Regions from separate parts of the Burkholderia sp. Bp9140 genome, predicted to be linked through region 1. Evidence: predicted binding sites of a transcription regulator. Region 1 holds the regulator's gene; each other region holds the start of a gene.
The links. Region 1 encodes FliA, which starts transcription of late flagellar genes. Its sites were predicted from a motif close to CTAAAGTTTNNNNNNNNNNNGCCGNTA; they were not measured.
Positions count from the first base shown of each region.

Region 2: flgM (flagellar biosynthesis anti-sigma factor FlgM) is a predicted target of FliA. The motif match lies at 1,698-1,724, and genes of this name have one in related genera.
Region 3: flgK (flagellar hook-associated protein FlgK) is a predicted target of FliA. The motif match lies at 1,626-1,652, and genes of this name have one in related genera.

Region 1 is NZ_QTPQ01000033.1:37,752-41,588, forward strand. Features, by position in the region: gene flhF (flagellar biosynthesis protein FlhF) at 1-588, shown strand, start outside; gene DIE21_RS25655 (MinD/ParA family protein) at 581-1,399, shown strand; gene DIE21_RS25660 (RNA polymerase sigma factor FliA) at 1,416-2,150, shown strand; S-adenosyl-L-homocysteine riboswitch at 2,229-2,344, shown strand; gene ahcY (adenosylhomocysteinase) at 2,379-3,797, shown strand.
Region 2 is NZ_QTPQ01000028.1:31,033-34,869, forward strand. Features, by position in the region: gene DIE21_RS22855 (flagellar basal body rod protein FlgB) at 1-116, opposite strand, end outside; gene flgA (flagellar basal body P-ring formation chaperone FlgA) at 322-1,635, shown strand; gene flgM (flagellar biosynthesis anti-sigma factor FlgM) at 1,754-2,086, shown strand; gene DIE21_RS22870 (flagella synthesis protein FlgN) at 2,173-2,613, shown strand; gene DIE21_RS22875 (M24 family metallopeptidase) at 2,703-3,837, opposite strand, start outside.
Region 3 is NZ_QTPQ01000028.1:20,878-24,714, forward strand. Features, by position in the region: gene flgK (flagellar hook-associated protein FlgK) at 1-1,569, opposite strand, end outside; gene DIE21_RS22810 (flagellar brake protein) at 1,762-2,517, opposite strand; gene flgJ (flagellar assembly peptidoglycan hydrolase FlgJ) at 2,758-3,726, opposite strand; gene DIE21_RS22820 (flagellar basal body P-ring protein FlgI) at 3,727-3,837, opposite strand, start outside.

The sequences.
Region 1 (3,837 bases):
ACCGACAGCTACCGGATCGGCGGCCACGAGCAGCTGCGCATCTTCGGCAAGATCCTCGGCGTGCCGGTGCACGCGGTGAAGGATGCGGGCGATCTCGAGCTCGCGCTGTCCGAGCTGCGCAACAAGCACATCGTGCTGATCGACACGATCGGCATGAGCCAGCGCGACCGCGCGCTGTCCGACCAGATCGCGATGCTGCACGGCGCGAACGCGCCGGTGCAGCGCCTGTTGCTGCTCAACGCGACGAGCCACGGCGACACGCTCAACGAGGTCGTCCAGGCCTACCGCAGCGCGGCCGAGTTCCCCGATCTCGCCGGCTGCATCCTGACCAAGCTCGACGAGGCGACTCACCTCGGCGGCGTGCTCGACACGGTGATCCGCTACAAGCTGCCGGTCCACTACGTGTCGACCGGCCAGAAGGTGCCGGAGAACCTGTACGTCGCGTCGACCAGATTCCTGCTGAAAAGCGCGTTCTGCGTGCCGCGCGACGGCTCGCCCTTCGTGCCCCAGGACGAAGACATGCCGACGCTGCTGTCCGCCCTGACCGCACGTTCCACCGCCGAGCTGCACGAGGTGCGATTTGGATAAACGGATCATCGACCAGGCCGAAGGGCTGCGGCGCCTGCTGGCCGGACGCGCGTCGCGCATCGTCGCGGTGACGGGCGGGCCGGCGGGCGTCGGCTGCACGTCCACCGTCGTGAACGTCGCGGCCGCGCTGACCGCGCTCGGCAAGGACGTGCTCGTCGTCGACGAGCGCGCCGACGTGCATTGCGCCGCGGCGACGCTCGCGGGCGCATGGCTGCGCGACGGCGAACGCACGCGCGTCGCCGCCGGGTTCGGCCTGTGCGCGGCCGCGCGGCTCGCGCGCGACGGCTACAGCGACGCGCAGCTGAGCGACTTCATCGACGGCCAGGCCGACATCGTGCTGGTCGACGCGCAGCTCGGCGCCGACGGCGCGTTCTCCGCGCTTGCGCGCGAGGCGCACGACGTGCTGATCGTCACGCGGGTTGCCGCGCAGGCGATCACCGAGGCGTATGCGTGCATGAAGCGCCTGCATTTCGCGCACGCGGTCGCGCAGTTCCGCGTGCTGACCAATCACGTCGGCAGCCACGCCGACGCCAGGACTGCATTCGACAACCTCGCGGGCGTCGCGAGCCGCTACCTGACGGTGTCGATCGCCGACGCCGGCTGCGTGAGCGCCGATCCGCTCGTCGAGCATGCGCGCGAACTGGTGCATACCGCGGTCGACGCGTTCCCGTCGTCGGCCGCCGCGCGCGATTACCGGCAGATTGCCGCCGACCTGCTGTACTGGCCGATGCGCCCGGGTTCGGGCGCGGGCCGCGCCGTGCATGCGGGCGGCAAGCCGTCGTACGAGGCGGGTGCGGCCCACGCCGCGTGAGCGGAAGGAGAGAGCCATGATGTACAACGCTCAAGGAAAGATGACCCAGGCCGACGTGCTCGCGCAATACGCGCCGCTCGTGCGGCGCCTGGGGCTGCAGCTCGTCGCGAAGATGCCGGCGAGCGTCGACCTCGACGACCTGATCCAGGCCGGCATGATCGGCCTGATGGACGCGGCCGGCCGCTACAAGGAAGACCAGGGCGCGCAGTTCGAGACCTATGCGACCCAGCGCATCCGCGGCGCGATGCTCGACGAGCTGCGCAGCAACGACTGGCTGCCGCGCAGCCTGCGCAAGACGTCGCGCGAGGTCGAGTACGCGGTGCACCAGGTCGAGCAGCAGCTCGGCCGCTCGGCGAGCGAGATCGAGATCGCGCAGCACCTGAAGATGCCGCTCGACGAATACCAGGGGATGCTGCAGGACCTGCACGGCAGCCAGCTGATTTACTACGAGGATTTCGACCGCGCGGCCGACGACGAGCCGTTCCTCGACCGCTATCGCGTCGATCACGCCGATCCGCTGTCGACGTTGCTCGACGACCACCTGCGCGAGGCGCTCGTCGACGCGATCGACCGGCTGCCCGAACGCGAGAAGCTGCTGATGTCGCTGTACTACGAGCGCGGGCTGAACCTGCGCGAGATCGGCGCGGTGCTCGAGGTCAGCGAATCGCGCGTGTGCCAGCTGCACAGCCAGGCCGTCGCCCGCCTGCGCGCGCGGCTGCGCGAACAGGCGTGGGTCGGCGCGGAGAACTGACCCTTTCATTGCCCCACGCGCGCGCCGACACCGCGCGCGGCGCGCATTTCCCGCGCCGATTTGCTACAATCCCTCCCGTTTTCCGAGGAGCGTTGCGACGGACCTTCTGCGTCCGCCAGGCTCGGAAAGCTTCACCAAGCAGCCGTGCGGCGAGATTCGCGCCGGCCCCGCTTCCTGAACGGCGCTCACGTCACCAATTTCTAGAACTTTTTTAGAAAGGAGGGCGTGATGAACGCCATTATCGATTCGCAAGCTTCCAAGGATTACGTCGTCGCCGACATGGCGCTTGCCGGCTGGGGCCGCAAGGAACTGAACATCGCCGAGACCGAAATGCCGGGCCTCGTGCAGATCCGCGACGAATACAAGGCGCAGCAGCCGCTGAAGGGCGCGCGCATCGCAGGCTCGCTGCACATGACGATCCAGACCGGCGTGCTGATCGAGACGCTGAAGGCGCTTGGCGCCGATGTCCGCTGGGCGTCGTGCAACATCTTCTCGACGCAGGACCACGCCGCCGCCGCGATCGTCGAAGCCGGCACGCCGGTGTTCGCGTTCAAGGGCGAGTCGCTCGACGAATACTGGGAGTTCTCGCACCGCATCTTCGAATGGCCGAACGGCGAATTCGCGAACATGATCCTCGACGACGGCGGCGACGCAACGCTGCTGCTGATCCTCGGTTCGAAGGCCGAGAAGGACCGTTCGGTGATCGCGAAGCCGACCAACGAGGAAGAAGTCGCGCTGTACAAGTCGATCGCGACGCACCTCGACGCCGACCCGACCTGGTACTCGACGCGCCTCGCGCACATCAAGGGCGTGACCGAAGAGACCACGACCGGCGTGCACCGCCTGTACCAGATGGAAAAGGACGGCCGCCTGCCGTTCCCGGCATTCAACGTGAACGACTCGGTCACGAAGTCGAAGTTCGACAACCTGTACGGCTGCCGCGAGTCGCTCGTCGACGGCATCAAGCGCGCGACCGACGTGATGATCGCGGGCAAGGTCGCGGTCGTCGCGGGCTACGGCGACGTGGGCAAGGGCTGCGCGCAGTCGCTGCGCGGCCTCGGCGCGACCGTGTGGGTCACCGAAATCGATCCGATCTGCGCGCTGCAGGCGGCGATGGAAGGCTACCGCGTCGTGACGATGGAATACGCGGCCGACAAGGCCGACATCTTCGTGACGGCGACCGGCAACTACCACGTGATCAACCACGATCACATGAAGGCGATGCGCCACAACGCGATCGTCTGCAACATCGGTCACTTCGACTCGGAAATCGACGTCGCGTCGACCCGCCAGTACGAGTGGGAAAACATCAAGCCGCAGGTCGACCACATCATCTTCCCGGACGGCAAGCGCGTGATCCTGCTGGCCGAAGGCCGCCTCGTGAACCTCGGCTGCGCGACCGGCCACCCGTCGTTCGTGATGTCGAACTCGTTCGCGAACCAGACGCTTGCGCAGATCGAGCTGTTCGTGCGCGGCGGCGAGTACGAGAACAAGGTGTACGTGCTGCCGAAGCATCTCGACGAAAAGGTCGCGCGCCTGCACCTCGCGCGCATCGGCGCGAACCTGTCCGTGCTGTCGGACGAGCAGGCTTCGTACATCGGCGTGCAGAAGGACGGCCCGTTCAAGCCGAACCACTACCGCTACTGATGCGCCGAGGCCGCCGTGCCGCGTGCGCCCCGCAACGGGC
Region 2 (3,837 bases), on a different contig from region 1:
TGGTAGCCGGGCGTGTCGGCGTTCGCGATGTTCGACGACAGCAGCTCCTGCCGATAGGCGCGCACGTCGAGCGCCTGTCGGCCGAACGCGAATTCGGCATCGAGTTTGTCCAGCATGTGTGCGTCTCTCCGTATGAAGCGCTGCACGCCCGTTGCGCCGGATGGCGACCCAAGGGGCTTTTTTCCATGACAGCGATGGTAGGCGTCGGGCGCAACCGGCAATCGGGCGAATAACGCGGCAAAGGCCCCCTCTATTCATCGTTTGCGCGACGGCCCGGCTCCCTAGAATGCGAATCGGATCAACGGTTTCGAGGACACGGCGATGACAGGCAGCGCACTTCGCGGAAACGCCGGACGCGCCATGCGCGTGCCGCGTGCGTTCGCGCTCGCCGCGGCGCTGTGGCTCGCGCTGCCGGTTGCGCACGCGGACGACGGGATGATCGTGATTCCCGGACGCGGCGAGACGGCCGAGGCCGCGCTCGCGCAGGCGAACGCCGCGAGCGGCGGGCCGTTCGGCGGGAATGGGGGAGCAGCTTCGGGTACGGGCGTGGCGATGGCGGCCGGTGCGGGTGGTGCGGGTGGTGCGGGTGGTGCGGGTGGTGCGGGTGGTGCGGGTGGTGCGGGTGGTGCCGCCGGCATGACCGGCGCGGCCGCGGCCGCGGCCGGCCACGCAGCGCAGCCGGCCGGCTCGATGGTCGTGACGAGCGTCCCGGTGCCGGCCGCCATCCCGGCGCCCGCGCCGCGCCCCGCCTACGCCACCGCGCGCACGAACCCCGCGAATGCCGGTTTCGGCGCACAGCGCGCCGCCGATCCGGGCGCCATCGCGACCGTCGTCGCCGGCACGGCCGACCCCGCATCGAACCCCGCGCGACCGGCCGTCGCCGCGCGCATGGCAGCGGCTCGCCTCCCTGCGGCCGCGCCGGCCGCGCGCGCGCCGGCGGCATCCGCCAATCCAGCCCAGGCAGCCAACCCGCCCCAGGCGGCCGCCGCGCCCCAGCCGGCGACGCCGCCCGGCCAGCAGGACCCCGACACGATCCGGCGCACGGCCCTCGCGTTCCTGCAGCAGCAGGTCGCGGGCCTGCCGGGCAAGACTTCCGCGACCGTCGCGACCGCGTTTCCGCGCGGGCTCGCCGCGTGCACGACGCTCGAGCCGTTCCTGCCGACCGGCGCGCGCCTGTGGGGCCGCACGACGGTCGGCGTGCGCTGCGCGGGCGAACGGCCGTGGACCGTCTACCTGCAGGCGAAGGTCGCCGTGCAGGCCACCTATTACGTCGCCGCGCGGCAGATCGCGCCCGGCGAGCCGCTCACCGCGGCCGACCTCGTCGCGCGCGACGGCGACCTGACGGTGCTGCCGCTCGCGGTGATCACCGATCCCGCGCAGGCGGTCGGCGCGACCGCGCTGGCCCGGATCTCGGCCGGGCTGCCGCTGCGCCAGGACATGCTGAAGAGCGCCGCGTCGGTGTCGGCCGGCCAGACGGTGCGGGTCGTCGCGGCCGGGCCCGGTTTCACGATCTCGGCGGAGGGCAGCGTGCTCGCCAATGCGGCGCCAGGCCAGTCGGTGCGGGTCAGGATGGCCGCGGGCCAGATCGTCACGGCGATCGTCAAGGACGCCGGGACCGTCGAAATTCCGCTCTAGGGACGGATCCCGCCGTCAGATTGCAAAGAATTGTTTATTCGGAGAATTTCGGGCTCACGATGCTAAAGTTCGGGCCGACCCGGCCGTTATCTGGGTCATACCGTCCAGGAAACCCATCGTGAAGATCGATTCCACTCCGAACCCGAGCCCACTCGCGTCGACCGGCAACGGCGCGGCCCGCGCGCAATCCGGCGCGGCTTCGTCGTCGTCCGCGCAGGCGGCCGACGCAGGATCGACCGGCGGCGACACGACCGTGAACCTGTCGGGTCTGTCGGGCCAGCTGCGTTCGCTGTCGGCCTCCGGCAGCGCCGACATCGACACCGCCCTCGTCCAGTCGATCAAGGACGCGCTGAACAACGGCACGTTGACGATCGACGTGAACAAGATCGCCGACGGCGTATTGAATACCGCCCGCGACCTGCTGCAACAGCAGCGCTCGCAGGGCAACTGAGCCGGCCCGGGGCCCGTCACGCCCTGACCGGTCCCCTGGTTTGCCGGCATGCGCCGAACGCGTGCCGGCGCGACGAGCATGACGCGATGAGAGAAGAGCTGCTGGCCACGGTCAACGACGAACACGCGACGGTCGAAGCGTTCGCGTCCCTGCTCGCCTACGAGGAAAAAGCGCTCACGACACCGGAGCCGCTCGAGATGCTGCCCGGCATCGTCGAGAAGAAAAGCGTGCTGATCGACCGGCTCGCGCAGCTCGAGCGCACGCGCGACACGCAGCTGTCCGCGCTCGGCTTTCCGGCCGGCAAGAAAGGGATGGACCTGGCCGCCGAGCGCGATGCACGCCTCGCCGGCCGCTGGCAACTGCTGCTGCAGGCCGCCGAACGCGCGCGCCAGGCCAATGCGACCAACGGAATGCTGATCCGGATCCGGATGGACTACAACGAGCGCGCGCTCGCGGTGCTGCGCTCGGCACCCGCGCCGTCCGGCGTCTACGGGCCCGACGGGCGCGTGTCGGCGCTGATGCGCTGATACGTTGATTGCGCTGATGTACTGATCACGCCGGCGCACCGACGCGCCGGCCGCGCGGCCCGGCTGCGGCCGCACGCCCCTTCCCCGTCTTACAGCAGCGGACACGCCGTGACCTGCGTGCCGCGCTCCACGCAAAGCCGTTCGTAGTCGCGCAGGTACGCGCGCTCGTCGTCGTCCAGCAGCGCGACATCGATCAGGTCCCAGTCGTAGCCGACCGTGACGATGTTCTCGAACGCGACGGTGTCCGATTCGTCGTCCGCGCGCACGATCACGATGTTCTCGATCCGCACGCCGCCCTTGCCCGGCACGTAGATGCCCGGCTCGACCGAAATCACCGCATTCGGCACCAGCCCGTACTTCGCGCCCGGCGCGAACCGCACGCCGCCCTCGTGCACGTGGATCCCGACGCCGTGCCCGGTGCCGTGGCCGAAATCGTAGCCGTGATCGCGGCACACCTGCCGCACCGTCGCGTCGACGTCGCCGCCCGTCGCCGTCTTCGGAAAGCGCGTGACGAGCCCCTTGATGCAGGCCTTCAGCGCGACCGTGTAGATCTCGCGCTGCCACGGCTGCGCGACCGTTTCCGGCTGCGTGCGACGCAGCACGACGCGCGTGCAGTCGGTCGCGAAACCGGCGTCGTAGTACGCGCCGCTGTCCAGCAGCACGAGTTCGCCTTCCGTCAGATCGACGTCGGCGCTCGCCGCCGTATAGTGCGCGAACGCGCTGTTCGCGCCGTTCGCCGCGATCGACGGGAACGTCAGCGCGACCGCCGAGCGGGCGTCGTACGCGTCGTTGATCGTGCGGGCCAGGTCGTATTCGGTATGACGCCGCCCCGGCTCGCCGGCCTTCGCCCAGCGCATCGTTTCGGCGATCGCCGCCGAGCTGCGCGCAAACGCGTCGCGGAACCGCTCGAGCACCGCCGGCGTCTTGCCGGCCCGCATCGCCTCGACCGGGTTGAAATCGGCGTGGCGCACGTGCGGCCACACCCGGCGCACCGACTCGACGAGCGCGCAGTTGACCGATTCGAAGCCGTAGCACACGTGGTCGACCGCGAACTGCGCGAGGAAGCGCTCGAGTTCGGCGAAGTCGCGCCGGATCACGTGCAGCGCCGGATACGACGCCAGCTCGACCGGGCACCGGTCGCAACCTTCCGGCAGGAACAGCGCGACCTGCTCGCCGATCGCGAACAGGTAACCCAGGTGCGACGACGCATTCGGGATGTGATAG
Region 3 (3,837 bases), on a different contig from region 1:
GATCGTCAGCTTCGCGCCGGCCGACGCGTCGTACGGCACGCTGTCGGTCGGGCTCGTGATCGTGACCGAGGTCGGCGGCGTGCCCGCGATCGTCACCGTCGTGCCGGCCGGGAAGCCCGACAGCGACTTCGACGCCGCGTCGTAGGTCAGCTTGGTCGGCGTCGTCGGGACCTGGTAGCCGGCGCTCACCGCGCCCTGCGCGATCTTGCCCGTGCCGATGTTGGTGCTCGACGCCGCCGCGACCACCGGCGACGCGGCCGCGATCGCCGAACCGCTCGTCGTCGCGAGGCCGAAGCCGTTCAACGCGCCGCGCGTCGGCAGCACGGTGAACTGGTCGCCGGCATTCATCGAGCCGGACGAGAACGAGAAATTCAGCCCGCCGAGCGAGACCGGCATCGGCCCCGCCTTCTGGTCGACCACCGCGCCGCTCGCGCGGTCGGTCAGCGTGTAATTGGTGCCGTCGTACGACAGCGTGTAGTCGCTCGTCGTCGGCTGCGACGCGTTGGCGAACGAGACGGACAGCGACGCGTTGCCGGTATTGCCCTGGTTCGAGTAGACGGCCGGGGCCGCCACCGTGAACAGGTTGCCGCCCGGCTGGCCCGACAGGTCGACGCCGAGCGCGTTCTGCGCGTTGACCTGCGCGGCGAAGCTGGTCGCGAGCGCGCCGAGTTGCGCCTGCGCGGGGTCGAGCGTCTGGCTGCGGAACGCGAGCAGGCCGCCGAGCGTGCCGCCCGACAGCGACGCATCCGGCAGCGCCTGGTTCGGACCCTGCGGGTTCGCGCCGGCGATCCCCTGCGACACGACGGTCAGCTCGCTCGGATCGGACGGCGACGTGACGGTCGCGAGCTGGTAGCTCTTGTCGGCGAGGACGAGCGGCTGGCCGCCCGCGAGGAACACGCTGTAGCCGCTGTCGCCGCGCACGACCTGCACGCCGGCGAGGCTCGACAGGTTCGACACCGCGAGGTCGCGCTGGTCCATCAGCTGGTTGGGCGGCTGCCCCTGGCTGCTCGCCGCGGAGATCTGCTGGTTCAGCTGCGCGATCTGCGCGGTGTACGTGTTGATCTGCGACACGGTGCTGGTGAGCTGCGTGTTGACGCTCTGGCGCAGCGCATCGTATTGCTGGCCGGCCGCCTTCAGCTGGTCCCCGAGAATCTGCGCGTTGCTGATCGCGGTCTGCCGCACCGACGGATCGGACGCATTGTTCGCGACGTTCTGCAGCCCGGTGAAATAGCTGGTGATCGCGGTCGAGATGCCGGCCGTCGGGCTGCCGACGTAGTTGTTCAGCTGCGCGACGAGCGAATACCACGTCGACAGCGCGCCGCCTTGCGACTGCGCGCTGTTCAGCTGGTCGCTCAGGTACTGGCTGTACTGCCGCTGCACGGTGACGGTGTTCACGCCCTGCGGCATGTAGCCGCTCGACGTGTACTGGCCGCTCGCCTCGGCATAGACGGGGCGCTCGACCGAATAGCCGGGTGTCGCGGCGTTGCTGATGTTCTGGCCGGTCGTCGTGAGGCCCCGGAGCGCGGCATTGAGGCCGCTGACGCCGAGGTTCATGAGTGTGTTGGACATGCGCGATCCTGATGAGCCGGCCGCGCTGCGGCCGCCGGGTTGCGTGACTCCCGGTATAACGGCCGCGGATCGAAAAAATTGAGGAAAAAATGCACGCGCGACACGCACTCGCGCGTCGCCGGCCGAGGGCACCGGCGGACGATGCCGGCGCCGCTGCGAAGGCGGCCCCGGGCGGGGCCGCGAACGGGTGCGTCAGGCCCGCGCGAGCGAGCGGCGCTTCATCTCGAGCTGCGTGATCAGGCGCTGCAGCGTGTTCTCCGCGCTGCCCGGCAGCGACATGAAGCGAAAGCCGAGCTGGAAGCGCCGCGAACCGTTCGGCATCTGCGTCGAACGCTGCGACACGAGGCGCAGGTCGAGCGACAGCTTGCCGTGCCCGGTCAGCTCGAGCTCGACGTCCGGCAGCAGCGTCCCGACCTCGAGCGCCTCGACGCGCTCGTCGGCCGTGCGCAGCCCGACGCCGCCGAGCGACAGGTTGTGCACCTCGAACACGAAGCTCTCGCCGTCCGGCAGCTTGCCGCGGCACAGGAACGGATCGACGATCGGCGCATCGACGCGGAAATACTCGCGGCGCTGGATGCACATCAGCACGTCGGGGAAATCGGCGACGAACGCGGGCAGCCCCTCGTAGCGCGTCTCGCGCGGCGTGCCCGTGGTGAATTCGACGCGCACGCCGTCCGGCGCGGCCGAGAACGTGCAGTGCGACGCGGCGAGGATGCCGGCGTTCTGCTCGGACAGCGCGCCCCAGTCGAACGTGAACGTGCGCGCGCCGACGTCGACCTCGAGCAGGCGCGTGACGAGCTGGCCGCCCGGGTACTGGACGGTCAGGAAGTCGCCGCGGTTCACGAGGTTGCGCAGCTGCACGCCGATCTCAAGCGGATTGCGGCGGGCATAGTCGGGCCCGGAATGGCCCGCATCCAGGCTCGGATCGGTCGACGTTTCGATATTCATGGCTAGCCGGTTTTCTTGTCATGGGCGCCCGGGCGACCGGTGCGCAGTAAAACGGGCCAGAACAGGGCCCGATTGCAGGTCTCTCACACTTAGCGGCAGTGCTCCCCGAAAGTTTAGATCGAATTGGCGATTTTTTTCGCGCAAACGTTGAAACCGCGCGCGGCGGGATGCCGGGCGCGGTCCGAAAGATGACAGACGGGTGATGGGCCGGGGCCTGTTCCCGTTATGGCCCCCTGCAGGTCAGCCGATCTGCTGCATGATCGAGATCAGCTTCTTCGCGTAGTTCGGGTCGGTCGCGTAGCCGGCCTTCTGCAGCCCGTGCGCGAAGCCCTCGACGCTGCGGCTCGCGCTCAGCACGCCCGCGTAGCGCGGATTGTTCTTCAGCAGGTTCGCATAATCGGTCATCGCGTGCTCGTACGAGTCGTACGCGCGGAACTTCGCGACGACACGGCGCGGCGCGCCGTTCACGTATTCGGTCGTCAGCGCCGACACCGTGCGGCCCGTCCAGCCCTTGTTCGCCTTGATGCCGAACACGTTGTAGCTGGTCGAACCGTCTGCCGCGCGGATCTCGCGCTTGCCCCAGCCCGATTCGAGCGCGGCCTGGCCGACGATGAAGCGCGCCGGGATGCCGGTGGTCGCGCTCGCCGCCTGCGCGGGGCCGGCGAGCCGGTCGACGAACGCGTCGGTGTCCTGCACGCCACTCGCACCCTTCAGCGGCGGCGTGAGCGCGCTGCCGGCCGAGTAGCCGCGCGCGCCGGCGAGCCCGCCGTTGTTCGCCGCGTTCGCATACGCCTTCGCCATCGCGTTCATCGCGGCGAGGCTGCCTTCGTTGCCCGACGCGCCGAAGCCGGCCGCGCCGGCGTCGGCCGCCGTGTCGCTGCCCGTGCCCTGCCCCGCGTTGCGCAGCAGCTGCTTCATCAGCGCGTCGGCGACGCCGATCCCGCGCTTGGACATCTGCTGCGCAAGCTGCTGGTCGAGCATCGACGTGTACATCTTCGACGTGTGCGAATCGAGCAGCCCGCCGTCGGGCGACGCGTCGCGCATGCTCTTGAGCATCATCTGCGTGAACATCGCGTCGAACTGGCCCGCGACCGCCTTCGCGCCAGCCTGCGGCGACTGCTTCGCCTGCGCGCGCAGCGCGTCGAAACCCTGCACGTCGAGTGCGAAGCGCTGGGTGAGGTCGTTCGCGTCGGGAAGGTTCGCGGCCATTTAGATGATCTCCAGATCGGCACGCAGCGCGCCGGCCGCCTTCATCGCCTGCAGGATCGACATCAGGTCCGCCGGCGTCGCGCCGAGCGTGTTCAGCGCCTTCACGACGTC